2 linked regions of the Roseibium sp. Sym1 genome follow. The protein of the gene in region 1 interacts with the protein of each later gene in a pairwise test. Links are inferred from orthologs where the notes say so. Each region holds a gene or a part of one and is shown in the gene's direction. Other genes may lie near its edges. The genes, in order: O6760_RS19880 and O6760_RS16950.

Region 1 (12,233 bases):
GGACGCCTTGCCGAACTGGGTTACGGTTTCCAGGTTGGTCCGGTCCGCGTCCCGATCGTGCCGACCGCCATCCTGTTCGATCTTCTGAACGGCGGTGACAAGAGCTGGGGTCAGGCGGCGCCCTATCGCGATCTCGGACGATCGGCGCTGGACGCCATCGGCCACGATTTTGCGCTCGGCTCGGTCGGTGCCGGAACGGGGGCGACGACCGCCAACCTGAAGGGCGGGCTCGGCTCCGCCTCGCAGGTCCTGGACAACGGCATAACGGTCGGCGCCATCGTCGCCGTCAACGCCCTCGGGCGGGCCACGGTCGGCGACACCGCGCATTTCTGGGCCGCCCCGTTCGAGGTCGGAACGGAATTCGGAGGCCGCGGCCCGGCACATCCACTGCCGGCCGACTGCACCACGGTGCGTACCAAGCTGGACGGGTTGAAAGCGGGCGCAAATACCACGATTGCCGCCGTTGCGACCGATGCGGTGCTGACCAAGGGAGAAGCCAAGCGCCTTGCCGTCATGGCCCATGATGGTCTTGCCCGGGCACTTTGGCCGGCGCACACACCGCTGGACGGAGACCTGGTCTTTGCCCTGTCGACAGGCCAGCGTGCGCTTGAAAACGGACTGGAAGACATGGTCCAGCTCGGCGCCTCGGCCGCCTCCTGCCTTGCACGGGCGATCGCCAGGGGAATCTATCACGCGACTCCGGCGGCCGAAGACCCGTTGCCGACCTGGCAGCAGCGCTTCGGAAGCTGACGGGCAGTCCTCGCACGGCGCGTTCGACCGGACCTTCACCTTGTGTGGCAGCCGCCTCCCCGGAAGACCGCCCCAAACCATCCGATGCGTTCCTTCGGGCGGAAGCGGCTGAAGGTCCGGCCCCACCAAACCGCAGGCCGGTTTTCTGTTCAGACTTGATCCCCGCCGGTTACGCGTTTTTACTGCGGCAGCAGTCACAGCCCGCGAGACAGAAAATGCAGCCGCGCCGCAGAGCAATATCCGTCCACGCCGTTCACCTCGCCTTCTTGCTTCTCGCCGCGGGGATCCTCGTTGCAAGCGGCGCAACTGTAAAGGCCATGGGCACCGGGCTGGAAAAAGTCCTGGAAGACAAGCTGCGTGATCCCTTTGACGGCGATTTCGACGCCTTGATCAAACGGGGCTATATCCGGGTCCTGATCCCGTTCTCGAAAACCGGCTATTTCATCGACAAGGGTGTGCAGCGTGGCAGCGCCGTCGATCTGATGACGGAGTTCGACAAGCATCTGCACAAGCTGCATGGAAAAAAGGTCCGCGATGCCAAGCTTGTCCTGATCCCCACCCCCCGGCACCGCCTGTTCAGCGATCTGTCGCAAGGACGCGGCGATATCGCTCTCGGCAACCTGACCATCACCAGGGACCGCCAGGACCTCGTGTCCTTTTCCGCTCCGTTGCTGACGCAGGTTCACGAAGTTCCCGTTACCTCCGACACGGTCGACACGATATCCTCTCCGCAGGCGCTGTCGGGAAAAAGCATCACCGTGCGCAAGTCGGCCTCCTATTTTCAAAGCCTCAAGTCCCTGAACGAAACACTGAAAAAGGCCGGCAAGGCACCCGTTGAAATTGTCCCGGCCGACGAACAGCTGGAAGACGACGATCTGCTGGAAATGGTATCGGCGGGAGCCGTCGAGACCGTCATTGTCGACCGGCACAAGGCAGACTTGTGGCTGCAGGTGCTGGACGGGCTGAAAATCCACCCCGATGCAGCGGTTCGTACGGACGGTGAAATCGCGATCGCCGTGCGCAAGGCCGCGCCGAAACTCCTTGAGCAGGTCAACGGTTTTGCGGCCACGGTCAAAAAAGGCACACTGTTGGGCAATATCCTGTTCAAGCGGTACCTGAAGGAAGCCACCTACCTGAAGGACATGCGCAAGAAGGACTACCAGAGCGCGCTTGCCCACTTTCGCGGGATCTTCCAGAAATACGGCACAGAATACGGCGTCGACTGGCTGCTGATCGCCGCCCAGAGTTTCCAGGAATCACGGTTTGATCCGAAGGCGCGCAGCAATGCGGGTGCCGTCGGACTGATGCAGATCAAGCCTGCAACCGCCGCCGGCAGCCCGATCAATATCGACGGGATCGATGCGGACGCGGACAAGAATGTCCATGCCGGCGTCAAGTACCTGCGTTTTCTGGCAGACCACTATTTTCCGGGATTGAAAACCAAGGAAGCCAATCAGGCGTTTTTCGCCCTGGCCGCCTACAACGCCGGGCCCAGCCGCTTCGAACGGCTGCGCGAGAAAGCCCGCAAACACGGATATGATCCGGACAAATGGTTCGGCAACGTGGAATGGATTGTTGCCTCCGAGATCGGCCGGCAGCCGGTCGACTACGTCGGCAACATCTATCAGTATTATCTTGTCTTTTCGAACGAGCACAAACACCGGCAGGCCGTTGCCGACGGGGCGGCGGCAGGGAAATAGTATTTATGCGGGATCACGCGCGCGCTCCGAGACCAGCCGCACGGGCAAGCATCTTTGTCCGTCCGTTGTCGTCCGATCCGCGAATGGGCGAGAACATGTGATAGCCCTTCGGTTTCAGGCCGCAAAAGTCGAGGATCTGCTTCTCGGTCTGCTTTCTGACGCCTGAACCGTATATCCAGCGGAAATACCAGCCGGGCGTATCGGAAGTCACGAGAACCTCCGCCGTGCGCCCCTTGAGCAGCTTCTCCGGCAGGGGTTTGCCGCTGACATACTTGAATGCGGCCCCGGGCAACAGAATCCTGTCGAAAAGGCCTTTCAGCTTGGCCGGCATGCCCCCCCACCACAACGGATGCGCCACGACGAAATGCTGGCACCATCCGATATCCTCCCAGATCGCTTCAAGATCCGGTTCCAGCGGTTTGGCATCCCTGAAACTCGAGACGCCGAAATCGGGATCGAATGCCATGGCCGACAGGTGCCGGAGCCTGACATCGTGCCCTTTATCCGTTGCCTGGCCTGCGTAAGCCTTGGCGAGGGCACCGCAGAACGCGCCATCGGCTGGATGTCCGTCCAGGACAAGTATGCGTGTCATATCACTTCCCATGTCTGTTAGTGGTCACGGCAATTCAAAAAATTGACCGCGGTCAGTTTTTGACAGCGTTATACAGATGCGTCAAGATATTTTTTGACCACGGTCAATTTTAATGAGGTTTCATGACACGCAAACCACAGCAACGCAGCATTGCCACGCGCGCACGATTGCTGGCGGCAGCCCGTGATCTCAGTCAGAAGCATGGCTTGGAACTGGTCACCGCCGACGCGATTGCCAAAGAGGCCGGCGTGGCCAAGGGCACGGTGTTTGCGCATTTTGGCGACATGGACGGGCTGTTGTCCCACGTTCTGCTCGACCGGCTGAACGCCCTGCGCGCGACAGCCGCGGTGGATACAGGCCAGGCCGAACACATCGCCGATCCGGTCGGCCTGGTCACCCGGCGCATGATGGCCCTTGTGTCCGTGATCACCGACAGTCCGACAATCCTGCGGTTGTTCCTGGACAACATCGGCGTCACCAAACCGAATTGTGCCGAAGAGTTCGTCGCCACGCTTGACGGACTGGACGCGGACCTGGCGGATTTCCTCACGGTCTGGCAGCAATCACCGACGCTGCAGCCTCGCCTGCGCCGGGACAGGCAGCCGGCAGAACTGGTCGACGGGCTGATTGCCTTCATGATCCATGGAGCCATTCTGCTGAAAAGCCACCAATTGACGGACCCCAAGTCCCTGGAGGCGCGCCTGCGCCGGCATGTGGAAGCCTTCCTGATTTCGGACGGCTGACATCCTCCGGGCCCAGCCGGCCGGTCAGGGCCTTGTCACTCCAGCCTAGTCGGGACTCTCGCCCGGCCAGGAGACCACGTGGTGCTCGTAGTCTTCCAGGGCCATCCCGTCCTCCGGCACCGTTCGGCCGCGGACCGATATGCCGGCCTGATGGACCGTTTCCGGATCCCCTGAAACCAGCGGATGCCACCAGTAAAGGTCCCGGTTCTCCGACACGAGGCGGTAGGCGCAAGTGGGCGGAAGCCAGGAAAGTGTTCTGACCTCTTTCGGCGTCAACTGAATGCAATCGGGCACGGTTTTTGCGCGATTGGCATAGTCCCGGCAGCGGCAGCTGTCGCCATCCAGAAGCGTGCAGGCGACATCGGTCCACACGATCTCGCCCGTGTCCCAGTCTTCCAGCTTGTTCAGGCAGCACCGGGCACAGCCGTCGCACAGCGATTCCCATTCCGCACCGCTCATGTCGTCCAGCGTCTTCGTCTTCCAGAAAGGAAGCGCCTCCGCATTGTCGTTTGCGCTCATCGGTAATTGGTGCCTTTTGGGTGCCGCGTCTGACCGGCGCCTAGCATGCCGGGTCTGCCGCGACAAGTTGCAGGTGTTGAATAGTGTTTGAAAAGAAGGCTTTTTCCGGGAAATATCGCTAAACTGGAATCACATGGTCCGGAAGATTGACCGGTTTTCCTTGATTGGAAAAACCGCTAATTTGGACCAGCCCCAATCGACCCGGAGACACTGTTCGCGTGACGGACAACCCGCATCCACAAGACACCGGCCCTTCCGAGGCTCCGGCCGCAGAGCCTCCGGTCAAGCGGCACAGGATTCGCCGGTTCTTCCTCGGGATCGATGCCTTTGTCGACACCGCGCTGTGGAGGATGGGGGCCGCGCTTCGCCGCGTGTTCGAGGGATATGACGCGTTCTTGCGGCGGTTCCGCGCCAAGGGGATCTGGCGCTTTCTGGCCGAAGTCTCTTCCGAGGGGCTGACCTATGGCCTGGCGGGTTTCATCGTCGTGCTGGCGTTTGCGCAACCGGCCTTCGAGGCCACGCGCTATGCCGACTGGAAGACCACCGACGACTTCGCCGTGACCTTCCTCGACCGCTTCGGCAAGGAAATCGGCCGCCGTGGCATTGTCCTCAATGACAGCGTGCCGCTGGAGGAAATTCCCGATTCGATGATCAAGGCAACGCTGGCAACGGAAGACCGGCGCTTCTTCAGCCACTTCGGCATCGATTTTTTCGGCACCTTCCGTGCCATGGTGGAAAATGCCCGCGCAGGCGGCGTGGTCCAGGGCGGATCGACCCTGACCCAGCAGCTCGCCAAGAACCTCTTCCTCACCAATGAGCGCAGCCTCAGCCGCAAGATCAAGGAGGCCTATCTGGCGCTCTGGCTGGAAGCCAACCTGACGAAGCAGGAAATCCTGAAACTCTATCTGGACCGCGCCTATATGGGCGGCGGCGTCTTCGGCGTGACCGCCGCCTCGGAGTTCTATTTCAACAAGAACGTGCGCGAACTGACCCTGTCCGAAAGCGCCATGCTGGCCGGCCTGTTCAAGGCTCCGGGCAAATATGCGCCGCATATCAACCTGCCTGCGGCGCGAGCCCGTGCCAACGAGGTGCTGACCAACATGGTCCAGGCACGCCTGCTGACCGAGGGCCAGGTGATCGGCGCCCGCCGCAATCCCGCGTTGGCGGTTGACCGCTCGCAGGAGCAGCTTCCGGAATATTTCCTCGACTGGGCACTCGACGAGGTGAAGAAACTCGCGCGGCGCAACCCCGCGCTGTCCCGGGACCGCATCGTCACCGTGCGCACCACGCTCGACCCTGCCTTGCAGCGGCAGGCGGATCTTGCCGTTGAAACGATCCTCAGGGAAAACGGCAAGCTGCGCGATGCCAGCGAAGCCGCGCTGGTCTCCATGATTCCCGACGGCGCCGTGGTCGCAATGGTCGGTGGCCGATCCTACGGCGAGAGCCAGTTCAACCGGGCCGTGAATGCCCTGCGCCAGCCGGGCTCTTCCTTCAAACCCTTTGTCTACATGACGGCCTTCATGAACGGATACGAGCCCGAGAGCATCGTTTCGGACAGGCCTGTGTGGATCGGGAACTGGTCGCCGAAGAACTACAACAGGAGTTACCGCGGCCCGGTCACGCTGAGACTTGCGCTGACCAAATCGATCAACACGATCCCGGTGCGCCTGTCGCTGGATTTCGGCCGCGAGAAGATCATCGAGACCGCCTATGCCATGGGCCTCACCCACGAGCTGGAAAATTCGATTTCCCTGCCGATCGGCTCGTCGGAGGTTTCCGTCATCGACATGGCCTCGTCCTATTCCACTTTCGCCAATGGCGGCTTCAAGGCCCCCGCCTATGCCATCCTTGAAGTCAAGAACAGCAACGGCAAGGTGCTCTACCAGCGCGACCGCGATGAACCTGCACCGGTGCGTGTGCTGCCGGAGGACAAGGTCCACCAGATGAATGATATCCTGGTCAACGTGGTCGAGGCCGGAACGGCCCGCAGGGCGCGGATCGATGGCGTTGTCGCTGCCGGCAAGACCGGCACCACCAATGCCTACCGCGACGCCTGGTTCGTTGGCTATACCGGCAATTTCGCGACTGCCGTCTGGTTCGGCAATGACGATTTCTCATCGACGCGGCGGGTCACGGGTGGCAGTTTGCCCGCCATGACCTGGCAAAAATACAACGAGTTTGCGCACAACGGCATCGAACTCGCGCGCATGCCGGGTGTCGACGCGGAGAACCTGCCACGCCTGGCACGTACGGCCCCGTCCCGGCAGACCGACAAGGAAACGGAAACGGCACAGCCGCGCGTCCTGAAACGGCGCACCCAGGACCTCCTGCTCCGAATCGGCCAGGACCTGCGACAGCTGCTGGGACGGCAAAGCGCCCGCGCGCCGGTCCCGGCCGACACCAACGCCGTGGCGGTGCAATGAGCGAAACATCCTTGCGCTCCATCCATGGCGAGACGAACTGGCTCGACACCGATCTGCCGCGGGCAATCCGGCCTTACCGCAGCCATCCCCTGCGCACGCTGGCCACCGTCACGCTGGTGGTGCTGCTGGCAGCTCTTCTGGGTATCAGCTCCGCCTATCTCATCATCGAGCGCGAGGAACCGCTCAATGCGGTGACCATTGGACCCTGGCATGCCTATCCCAAGGCGGGCACGGCCGAAGCCGATCCTTATTCCGTGGCGATCTATACCCGTGGCGCGGTCATTCCACTGGCTTCCGGCGAAGGCCTCGCCCTGGTCGCCCGCAAGGACAGCGCCGGCCACCAGCTGGATCCGACCTGCATCTACCGGATCGCGGGCCAGACCCCGTCCGCGCGGCTGTGGACACTGACCGCGGTCGACGGTCATGGACGGCTCGTCGACACCCTGCCCGGCCGGGTCAACCTTGCAAGCGACACGCTGTTGCGCGCGCCGGACGGAACCTTCGAAATCAGCGCGGCGCGCCGACCACACTCGGGCAACTGGCTGCCGCTGGCTGCCAATGCCAAGGCCGGCGACGGCCTGCGTTTTGTTCTGAGGCTGTATGACGCTCCGGTCACGACCGGCGCCGCTCTGGACGGTGTCAGCATGCCGGTGATCGACAGGCAGGGCTGCCCATGACGCTGTCGCCACGCTTTTCCATGACGGTCGGCCTGCTGGCAACACTGTGCCTGGCGGCGATCATCCACATCCTGGTCGTGCTCGCGATCCCGAAAAACATTCAGCACAGTGCCTATGACAATGTCGCCAGCCACGGGCCCGACCGGCAGTTCAACCTTCTGCCGGATGTCCGTCCTGGTGCGGAGGCGCTTCCCGACCTCGACCCTGCCATGAAACATGCCGCCTGCCGCTTTCAGCTTGCGGACGGACCGGTCCTCTTCGATGCCAGCATACCGGTTCCGTTTTGGTCCATTGGCCTGTTCAACGCGGCCGGCGAGGCCGTCTACAGCCTCAACAACCGCACCGCCGGCGCGGAACGCCTGTCCATGCTGGTCCTGACAACGCAACAGCTGTCCATCCTGCGTGAAAATCCGCCGGAGAACCTGGAAGACCTGATCGTGATCGAAACGGAAGCGCCGATCAGCGGTTTTGCACTCCTCAGGGCCTATGTGCCGCACGCCTCCCGTGCCGGCACTGTCGATCAGGCACTCAAGTCGGCCAGCTGCGGCGGTATCTGAGAGCGATTGGCCGATGAAACGGCCTGGCCGCAAGCTCCGAGCCATGGACAGGCCATGCGGGATCGCCGGCAGTGCCTCGCCTGTACTGTCGCGTTCCCGAACCAGGGTGTCACCCTGTCGGTTCCACGGAGCGCGACATGCCGTTGCCTCCCCCTTCAGGCACCGGGTCTGCCGTTGTGGACAGAACGCGCTGCATGGTCCTGAACGCCACTTTGCAATGGCACGGATGAGGTCTTTCCCTGTAGCGTGGATCTCGAGAATCTGGAGTTCAAGAACCGGGGGCCGGGGCTACGGATTACCGACTTTACGCCGCAGGCGCGGTATTGCACTTCATACCCTTTGTACTGGGCTTTGGAGCCGGCCGGATTGATACCGGTCTGTACTCGGGAAGAAATCATCTCGGCCGGTTGTCCCAGGCCTTCGCCCTGCTGGTGTTTCTGTGGATCGGGTTTGCGCTGGTAATTCCCCAAAGCTTTTTCACGGTCGTCTACGAGGTCCTGCTGATTATTGAAATGCTGTCTTTCGGCGTGTTTTATGCCTGTTTCGCAGCGATACTCTATTTCGCGGGACGCGCGTCAGGACGTGATTATGTCTGAGAACACGGGACGCGCCCCGCAAACGGGCCACCAAATGCGCCAGGCTGCCTGACGACGGGGACCGTGGTCCCTATTTCTGGACGGGTTCCCGCTCCAGGCCCCAGCCCTTGTAAATTCGCGAGCGCCGCACGGGTTTGTCATCGCCGTAGCGCTTGTCCGGGTCACAGCCGGCTTCGGCGATGCGCACCTGGCCTTCCAGTTCGCGAATGGCGTTGTTGACCTTCCAGACCCTGTCCCTGGTCGGAGTTTCGATCTCAAGACCGTCCAGCGCCTTCTTGTAGGCGATGATGCGGTAGCGCAAGGCTTGTCCCACCCATTTGATCATCACCCGGTTTTCCCAGACACGCGCCTTGGCGCCGTCATAAGTCTCTTCAGTCGTCACCGGCTTGTTCTGCAGGATGCGCAGGCGCTCGTCGTCAGCTTTCTTGACGCGAAGGGCGACCTCGCAGAAGGGCATGACCAGTTCCGCGTCACCGGACGCGTCGGCTGCGATCTTGTCGTATCGTGCGTCCGAGGACTGGAACTTGTCCGAGCGCAGGTAGATCAGGTAGAGATCCGGCGGCACCCTGCCCTCGACCTCGGGCAGAACCCGCGTGCGCGACAATTCAACCATGGTGCCGCCGATCCAGTCCTTGGTCCAAGGCGGACGGATCAGCGTCCAGCCGCGGTTGCGCATCAGTTTTTCGTCGTTGGTGTAGTTGAATTTGGAGACCGGGTCTCCTCGCAGCCGCGCGGCTTCGTCCCCGGCAGCCGGCATCAACTTGTCATGGATAACGGAAGGTCTCGCGCGGTCGAAATCGCCGGTCGGGCGAACGCATGCGGCCAGCCCGGCGGCAACCAGCAGGGCGCTGACGATCCTGATGCCCTGCCCCATGCCCTGCCTGCTGTCCGCTATGGACGCGGCGGTGCTTTGAACCACGTTGCCTAAGCCCATCGGGCGTGTCTCCAGACCGCTGGTCGTTTGGGTCCCCACAAGCGGCTGAGAAGGCCAGGACTGTCAGTCCTTGTCGGAGCCTACAGGTCCCGCCGCTTTTCCGATGGTCGCGATTCGTGCGGCAAGATCAAGGTCGTGACGCTCGTACCGGACGCCTGGGAAGAGGATAACTTCACCAAAACTGTCGCAACTGTCCGAGCGGCGTTGATTGGAGCGGTGACCTACGCGTGAAGTTGGCCGTTGTGCTGATGAAAAGTCCAACAAAGTGCCCATCGTCTCCTCCTTCGGTTCCGGTCTCCCCGGACGGCGTATTACCGGCGGGGAACGGTCAAACGGGCGACGCATTACTTCCTGCTTCTTCATTTAGAAGTCGTCAGGGTTAACAGCATGCTAACGCTTTTCCGGCAATTTGAACCAAATCAGTTCCACCGGTGGTCCGGACTTTTGTATTTCGTAGACGGGTCTCATGCGCCAAACCCAGCATTTCAACCAGCCTGTGCCAACCTCCTCTTCATCATCCAGAGCGCCCCGGAGCAACGGCAGCGACCGCGGCGTGCTTCTGGCCGCGAGTGAACTCTTCGTCGGCAGGACGCGTCATGATGTTGAAGAAAAAGAGATATTTCTCGAGCTGGCCCAGAACCTGCTGCCGCTGACATCCTTGCCGGACAGGCGCAGGATAGCGGCGTTGCTGGCCGGTCACCCGGAGATTCCGGACACTCTCCTTGAAATGCTGGCAGCCGACGACGACGACCTGACCGCCTATCCCGCGCTTCGTTACAGTCCAAGGCTTTCTGTGGATCTCCTTCTGCGCACCGCGAGGACCGGCCCGGACACTCTGCGAACGGCGATCGCCAACCGGCCGTCCTTACGCGATTCGGTCATCAGCGCCCTGTGCGATCATGCAGGCGCCCAGGTCATCAGGATCCTTCTTGAACGCGACGACATCATCCTCACGCAAGCTCATCAGACAAAATTGAGTTGCCGTAGTGACATCGTTGCTACTCTTGGTTTAGAATTGGCCGGTCAGGACGCATTAAACCCGGATGGACTCATGGGACAATTCCTGCACTTGCCAGATCAGCTGAAACCGAAAGCCATCGCCGCGGCAGAGATGACGAGCCTCGTCAAACAGGCACAGGCCCCCGGCATGGCCCAGGGCAGTCGCCCGTCCGGCAGCCGCCTGAAACTGCAGGACGCATTGGTGCACGAGGCGCTTCACCAGAACCGGTCCCGCTTTGCCGATCTGCTCGGCCAGGGCCTCGGCCTGCGGCAACCGACATGCGACCTGTTGCTCAGGCAGGATCAGGCCGAAGGCCTGACCATCGCCATGAAAGCGCTCGGCTTCTCCGCCTCACAGCTCACAACGGTTCTGATCCGGCTCGGCGCCGATGGCCTGACACTCGAACGTCTGCGTGCCCTGCTCCGCCTCTACCGGACCCTCAGCCATGGCGCCGCCGAAGTTCTTGTCGGACAGTGGACCCTGCATGATCAGGGAGCGCAGGCTGTTCCGGTCACCGCTCCGACGCAAAACGTCCAGTATCAGGAAAGTGTCCGGCGCGAGGCTCAAGCCACCGGCACACCGGTCCCGGACACCGCGGACGCCAGGAAAAAGGCCGGTCTCTGAGGCTCCCGCCGGCCAACGCGGCAGACGGCTCCCGTTTCAATACCGAAACAGACCTTCCCCCGGGTCCGGTGCATCGTCCTGTGCGAGGGGCAGATCCACACGGCCGTCACGGGCTTCGATCTCGACAAGCCAATAATCCGGATCCATCCGGGCTTCGCTCTTTAGGCGGGCGTCCAGCTGTTCACGATCGCATTTCTCGAAAATGCATTCGAACAGGCGCCCCTGGGGCTGGTCGGAAAACATCGCCTGGGGTGCAGGGCCGTAGAAGTCGTAACTGCCGTCCAGCCTGTCCACACAGACAAACACCGCACCGGCCTCCGGTGCGCCCTTCTTGGAAACGGCGGCAAAGCCCCCTTCACCGAAAATCCGCCGGACAAGGGCGCTGACAAAAAAATCCGTGGTAACGCGCATGCTGCCTTCCGTGTTCGCCCGCGCGCCGGCGCCGCAAGCGTGAGCCGCAGCTTTACGCCACGGCCCGCCCTCCGGCAACTATCCCGACAGCTTCCGGCCGCTGACCATTTCCAGGCGCTCGATCACCTTCGGCCCCGGTTCACCGGTCATGGGCAGGCCACGGTCGAATTCGAAGCGCCTGATGGCGGCGTTGGTGTTCGCCCCCATGAGGCCATCGGCCTTGAGCGGCCCGTACCCGAGTTCGGACAATGCCTTTTGAATTTTCATCAGTTTCGGATCGGCATCGACCCCGGCAACCGCATCGCTATCGGTGACACGGTTGCTTGTGCCTGCAAAACCCGGCTTTGCCCGTGGCACCGGCATGTGGCCCTCCGCGGGCGCGTCCCCCTGCAAGAGCACCAGGGCGAGCAGCGCTTCGCTGGCCTCGCCAGTCTCCACCTGGCCCGAGCGCCGTTCGAAGGAGCGGATCGCGCGTTCCGTTGCCGGACCGTTGAGCCCGTCCAGAGGGCCTTCATAAAGACCTATCTTGCGCAAGGAAATCTGCAGATCGAGCACGAGGGTCGAGATTTCCTGAACCTTCAGTCCCGGATTGCGCCCGTCAGGTTCGGGAACCTGCAAGGCATCGGATCTGTCCCTGGTCGCAAACAGCGGTGCCGGATGACGGCCCGGCTGCAAACCGACCGCATTGGCAACGATCAGGCAGGCAG
Region 2 (4,797 bases), 630 kb from region 1 along the record:
GTGGCGGCGGGTCGCGGCACATGCCGGAGGAAGAGGTTCCGCCGGCGACTTTCGAAATGCTGACGCGCAAGGCGGTCGAGGCGGCTGCCGGTGAAACGGATATCAATCCGCGGGCGCGCTCCGCGAAGCTTCGGGCCGGGCGGCGGACCGAGGCGCCGGCACGCAAACTGGACATCCATGAGGCGGGCGTGCCGCGTCTTGCGGACTTTCATGGATTAGGGGGCTGAAAATGGTTCGAACGCTGAACATCCTGTTCATTCTGGCGGTCGTGATCGGCGCCGCGACCGTATACGACATGAAGCTTGCGGCGACAAAGTCGGCCGAGAAGGTTGCCGAGCTCCAGCGTCGGATCGACGAGGAACGCGATGCCATCCGCCACCTGAAAGCGGAATGGAGCCTGCTCAACAAGCCGGACCGGCTGCAGTCCCTGGTCGCGCGCTACAACGACTATCTCCTGCTGGAACCGCTCGACGTGAAACAGATCGTGACGCCGGAAGACCTTCCGGCGCGTCCGGTGATGCTGGAGCCGATCGGCGGCAATCAGATGGGCGGCTATGCCGGCTCGTCGGCGGTTATTCAGTGAGGATCCGGTCATGACCATGGTAAGCGAACCGGCAAGTTTCCTTCAGGTGCGGAGAGCCCAGCCGAGAGCGGTGCGGGGCTCCGTTTCCTCGAGCGCGGTCAAGTCACGCGTCTATGTGGCGATGCTGGCCTTTGCCTGCGTCTATGTGGCCATTGCCGGCCGGCTGGTCATGCTGGCGCAGATGGAAGAGGCGACGTCAGGGGCTTTCATCTCGGCGCAGGACTCCGTGTCGGCTTCACGGCCAGACCTGATCGACCGCAATGGCGAGATCCTGGCGACCGATATCAAGACCGCGTCCCTATACGCCGAGCCGCGCCGCATCCTGGACGTCGACGAGGCTCTTGAAGGGCTTGTCCGCGTGCTGCCCGAACTGGACGAGGGGCTTGTGCGCCGTCGTCTGGAAAGCGGTGCCGGTTTTGTCTGGCTGAAGCGGGAAATGACCCGGAAACAGGCCGAAGACGTTCACAACCTCGGCCTGCCGGGCATCGGTTTCCTGTCCGAGAACCAGCGCTTTTATCCGGGTGGCCCGACCGCGGGTCACATTGTCGGCTCGGTGAATGTCGACAATCAGGGACTGGCCGGGATCGAGAAATACATCGACGACAGCTGGCTGGCCGACCTGCAGTCCCTCGGCTTCACCGCCGACCGGTCCATGGAGCCGGTCCGTCTCTCGGTCGACCTGCGGGTACAGCACGTCGTGCGCGACGAACTGGTCAAGGCGATGGAACGCTACAAGGCGATCGCGGCGGCCGGCATCGTGCTCGATGCGAAGACCGGCGAAGTGGTCGCCATGTCCTCGCTGCCGGACTATGACCCGAACGACCGGTCCCAGGCGCTGGAGAAGGACCGGCTGAACCGGGCGACCGGCGGCGTCTTTGAAATGGGCTCCGTCTTCAAGACCTTCACCACTGCCATGGCGCTGGATTCGGGGTCCGTTTCGATCAATGACAGCTTCGACGCGACCCGCCCGATCAGGGCCGCGGGCCGCACGATCACCGATTTCCACGGGAAAAACCGCATTCTCTCCGTTCCGGAAATCTTCATCTATTCGTCGAATATCGGCACGGCGAAGATGATGCTGGCGACCGGGATTGCCCGCCAGAAGGAGTTCCTTGGCCGGTTGCATCTGACGGACCGGCTGAAGACGGAACTGCCGGAGAATGCCGCGCCGCTGCTGCCGCCGAAATGGAACGAGCTGGCGGCCATGACCATATCCTTCGGGCACGGTATCTCGGTGACGCCGATGCAGACGGCTGTTGCCGCCGCCGCGCTGGTCAATGGCGGCACCCTGTTGCCGCCGACATTCCTGCCGCGCAGTCAGGATGAGGTTCAAAGCCTTGGCAAACAGGTCGTTTCTCCGGAAACGAGTCGCATGATGCGCTACCTGTTCCGCCTCAATGTCCTGTCGGGATCCGGCCGCCGGTCGGACGTGCCTGGCTACACGGTGGGCGGCAAGACCGGCACCGCGGAAAAGATCGAGAACGGTCGCTACGTCAGCAACAAGCGCCGAAATTCGTTCCTGTCGGCCTTCCCGATGGATGACCCGCGCTACGTGGTTCTGGTGGTGATTGACGAGCCGAAACCGGAGCGGGCCGGCATCGGCGCGACCGCCGGTCTCAATGCCGCGCCGACCACCGCGGCGATCATCCGCAGGTCCGCACCGATGCTCGGAGTGATGCCGAGGTTCGGGAAGGGGGATGAACCAATCGAGATTTCCTATTAAGGAGACGTGACGGACTTGTGTCGCCGGCGGGGTCGCAGCCGAATACCGGTGACGCAAGGTTCAAGAACAAGACGACGCATAAAGATGATCGGAAGAGATGGATCTTGAATATCTGGCCGCCGGCCTTTCCGTGCCGGACACGGCAAAGGGTCTGAAAATCGCGGGGCTCACGGCGGACAGCCGCAAGGTCCGGCCCGGCTTTCTGTTCGCCTCCTTCAAGGGGGCTTCTGTCGACGGTACGAAATTCGCCCCGGACGCTGCAGCGGCCGGGGCCATTGCCATCTTGTGCGCGGACGAGGCCGTTGACGGCGTCCGGGCTGCCTGCCCGCCTGGTGTCGTTGTTCTCGGTGCGGCTGAACCGCGCCAGGCGTTTGCCCGGATGGCGGCACGGTTCTACGGCGCGCAGCCGGACACGGTCGTCGCGGTCACCGGAACAGCCGGCAAGACGTCCGTCGCCCATTTCGTGCGTCAGATCTTCCAGTCCGCCGGTCATCCCGCGGCAAGCCTCGGCACGCTCGGCATCGTCAAGCCGAATGGTGAAAGCTACGGCGGACTGACTACCCCGGATCCGGTCTTCCTGCACGAACAGCTGGCGGCGCTGGAGGAGGAAGGGGTCAACCATGCGGCCCTGGAGGCGTCTTCGCACGGTTTGGATCAATACCGGCTCGACGGCGTCCGCCTGACCGCGGCGGCATTCACCAATCTTGGCCGCGACCACATGGATTACCATCCGACCGTCGAGGATTATCTGAAGGCCAAGCTGCGGCTTTTCTCCGAGCTCCTGCCTTCGGGCGGCACCGTGGTCGTCGATCCCGGCGAGAAATATGCCGACCGGGTGCTGGCTGTGGCGCAAGAGCGCGGTCTTCCGGTCCTGAGCGTCGGCGAAACCGGCAAGGACCTGAAGCTGACCGGGTTGCGTCCGTCAGGTGCGGGACAGGAGCTGACGCTGCAGACCGCGCGCGGCGAATACAAGGTGACCCTGCCCCTGATCGGACGGTTCCAGGTCTCCAACGCGCTGATCGCGGCCGGTCTCGCGATGGCGGCGGGTCTGGACACGGGTGCCGTGATGCGCGCGATGGAAAACCTGAAGGGGGCGCCGGGCCGGCTGGAGCTGGCGGGTAGAACCGGGCAGGGCGGTCTGGTCTTTGTCGACTATGCCCACAAGCCCGACGCCCTGGACAACGCACTGTCTGCCTTGAGACCGTTCGCGCAAGGCAAGCTGTCCGTCATCGTCGGCGCCGGCGGAGACCGCGATCCCGGCAAGCGCGAACTCATGGGCGCGGCGGCGGCGCGGCATGCGGATCTCGTCATCGTCACCGATGACAACCCGCGCTCCGAAGACCCCGCCACGATCCGCAAGGCGGTGCTGAGCGGCGCGCCCGAGGCGCTGGAGATCGGCGACCGCTTCGAAGCGATCGCCGAAGGCGTCCGCCGCCTGCGGCAGGGCGATATCCTGTGTGTTGCCGGAAAGGGTCACGAAACGGGCCAGATTGTTGGCGACACAGTGATTCCCTTTTCCGATCACGATGCCGTCACGCGCGCCATCAGCCTTGAAGGAAACACATGAGCGACCCGCTTTGGACCCTGGATGCCTTTGTTGACGCTGCCGGCGGCAGCATCAAGGGCGACGCTGGCGCTGAGATTACCGGAATATCCATCGACAGCCGCACGCTGGAGCCCGGCGACGCCTTCGTCGCCATCAAGGGCGACCGGCTCGACGGTCACGACTATGTCGCCGCGGCGCTGGACGCCGGTGCTTCCCTGGCGCTGGTCGCCGAAAGCCGCATCGGGGACCTGCCGGAAGACGGTCGCTACGTGGTGGTGGAGGATCCGCTCGAGGCGCTGCGCAATCTTGGCATTGCCGCGCGCGAACGCACGGGCGCGCGCATTGTCGCGGTCACCGGTTCCGTCGGCAAGACCGGAACCAAGGAGGCCCTGCGGCTGACGCTGGAGCCCTCGGGCAAGGTGCATGCCTCCGTCGCGTCCTTCAACAATCACTGGGGGGTGCCGCTGACGCTGGCGCGCATGCCTGCCGATACCGACTTTGGTGTCTTTGAAATCGGCATGAACCATGCCGGCGAGATCACGCCGCTGGTCAAGATGGTGCGTCCGCACGTGGCGATCATCACCACGGTCCAGCCGGTGCATCTGGAATTCTTCGACAGTGTCGAGCAGATCGCCAAGGCCAAGGCGGAGATCTTCGACGGTCTGGAACCCGGTGGCATTGCCGTTCTGAACAGGGACAACCTTCAGTTCGATCTCCTGAAATTCCTGGCGGCAACGAAGGGCATCGCCACGATCCACACCTTCGGGGAGAATCCGGCCGCCGACAGCCATACACAGAAAGTGGTCAGCTATCCGGCGGGCTCCAGTGTGGATGCGTCCATCCTGGGCCAGGAGATCACCTACAAGATCGGCGCGCCCGGCAAGCATCACGTCAAGAACAGCCTCGCGGTTCTGACGGCAGTTTCCGACCTTGGGGGCGATCTCG

Evidence for each region.
Region 2: the proteins of O6760_RS19880 (region 1) and O6760_RS16950 interact in binary tests that used the Escherichia coli proteins (3 or more experiments, as listed by UniProt). The link is inferred for Roseibium sp. Sym1 from one-to-one orthologs.

What each region holds. Positions count from the first base shown.
Region 1 is NZ_CP114786.1:4,362,624-4,374,856, reverse strand. What follows is about bases 4,258-7,190. They hold O6760_RS19880 (transglycosylase domain-containing protein), read left to right. Parts: upstream 4,258-4,654; coding sequence 4,655-6,727; downstream 6,728-7,190. Other genes in these bases: O6760_RS19875 (DUF1214 domain-containing protein), read left to right, coding at 6,724-7,190; O6760_RS19885 (YcgN family cysteine cluster protein), read right to left, coding at 4,258-4,304. Also shown: O6760_RS19905 (P1 family peptidase), read left to right, coding at 1-750; O6760_RS19900 (transglycosylase SLT domain-containing protein), read left to right, coding at 966-2,450; O6760_RS19895 (NAD(P)H-dependent oxidoreductase), read right to left, coding at 2,464-3,042; O6760_RS19890 (TetR/AcrR family transcriptional regulator), read left to right, coding at 3,165-3,785; more of O6760_RS19885, read right to left, coding at 3,831-4,257; more of O6760_RS19875, read left to right, coding at 7,191-7,404; O6760_RS19870 (DUF1254 domain-containing protein), read left to right, coding at 7,401-7,961; O6760_RS19865 (hypothetical protein), read left to right, coding at 8,285-8,557; O6760_RS19860 (hypothetical protein), read right to left, coding at 8,628-9,491; O6760_RS19855 (DUF2336 domain-containing protein), read left to right, coding at 9,958-11,115; O6760_RS19850 (DUF1491 family protein), read right to left, coding at 11,152-11,526; O6760_RS19845 (peptidoglycan-binding domain-containing protein), read right to left, coding at 11,605-12,233. UniProt on the Escherichia coli protein: Cell wall formation. Synthesis of cross-linked peptidoglycan from the lipid intermediates.
Region 2 is NZ_CP114786.1:3,734,592-3,739,388, forward strand. What follows is about bases 1-2,949. They hold O6760_RS16950 (peptidoglycan D,D-transpeptidase FtsI family protein), read left to right. Parts: upstream 1-593; coding sequence 594-2,306; downstream 2,307-2,949. Other genes in these bases: rsmH (16S rRNA (cytosine(1402)-N(4))-methyltransferase RsmH), read left to right, coding at 1-227; ftsL (cell division protein FtsL), read left to right, coding at 230-583; O6760_RS16955 (UDP-N-acetylmuramoyl-L-alanyl-D-glutamate--2,6-diaminopimelate ligase), read left to right, coding at 2,404-2,949. Outside these bases: more of O6760_RS16955, read left to right, coding at 2,950-3,873; O6760_RS16960 (UDP-N-acetylmuramoylalanyl-D-glutamyl-2,6-diaminopimelate--D-alanyl-D-alanine ligase), read left to right, coding at 3,870-4,797. UniProt on the Escherichia coli protein: Essential cell division protein that catalyzes cross-linking of the peptidoglycan cell wall at the division septum. Required for localization of FtsN.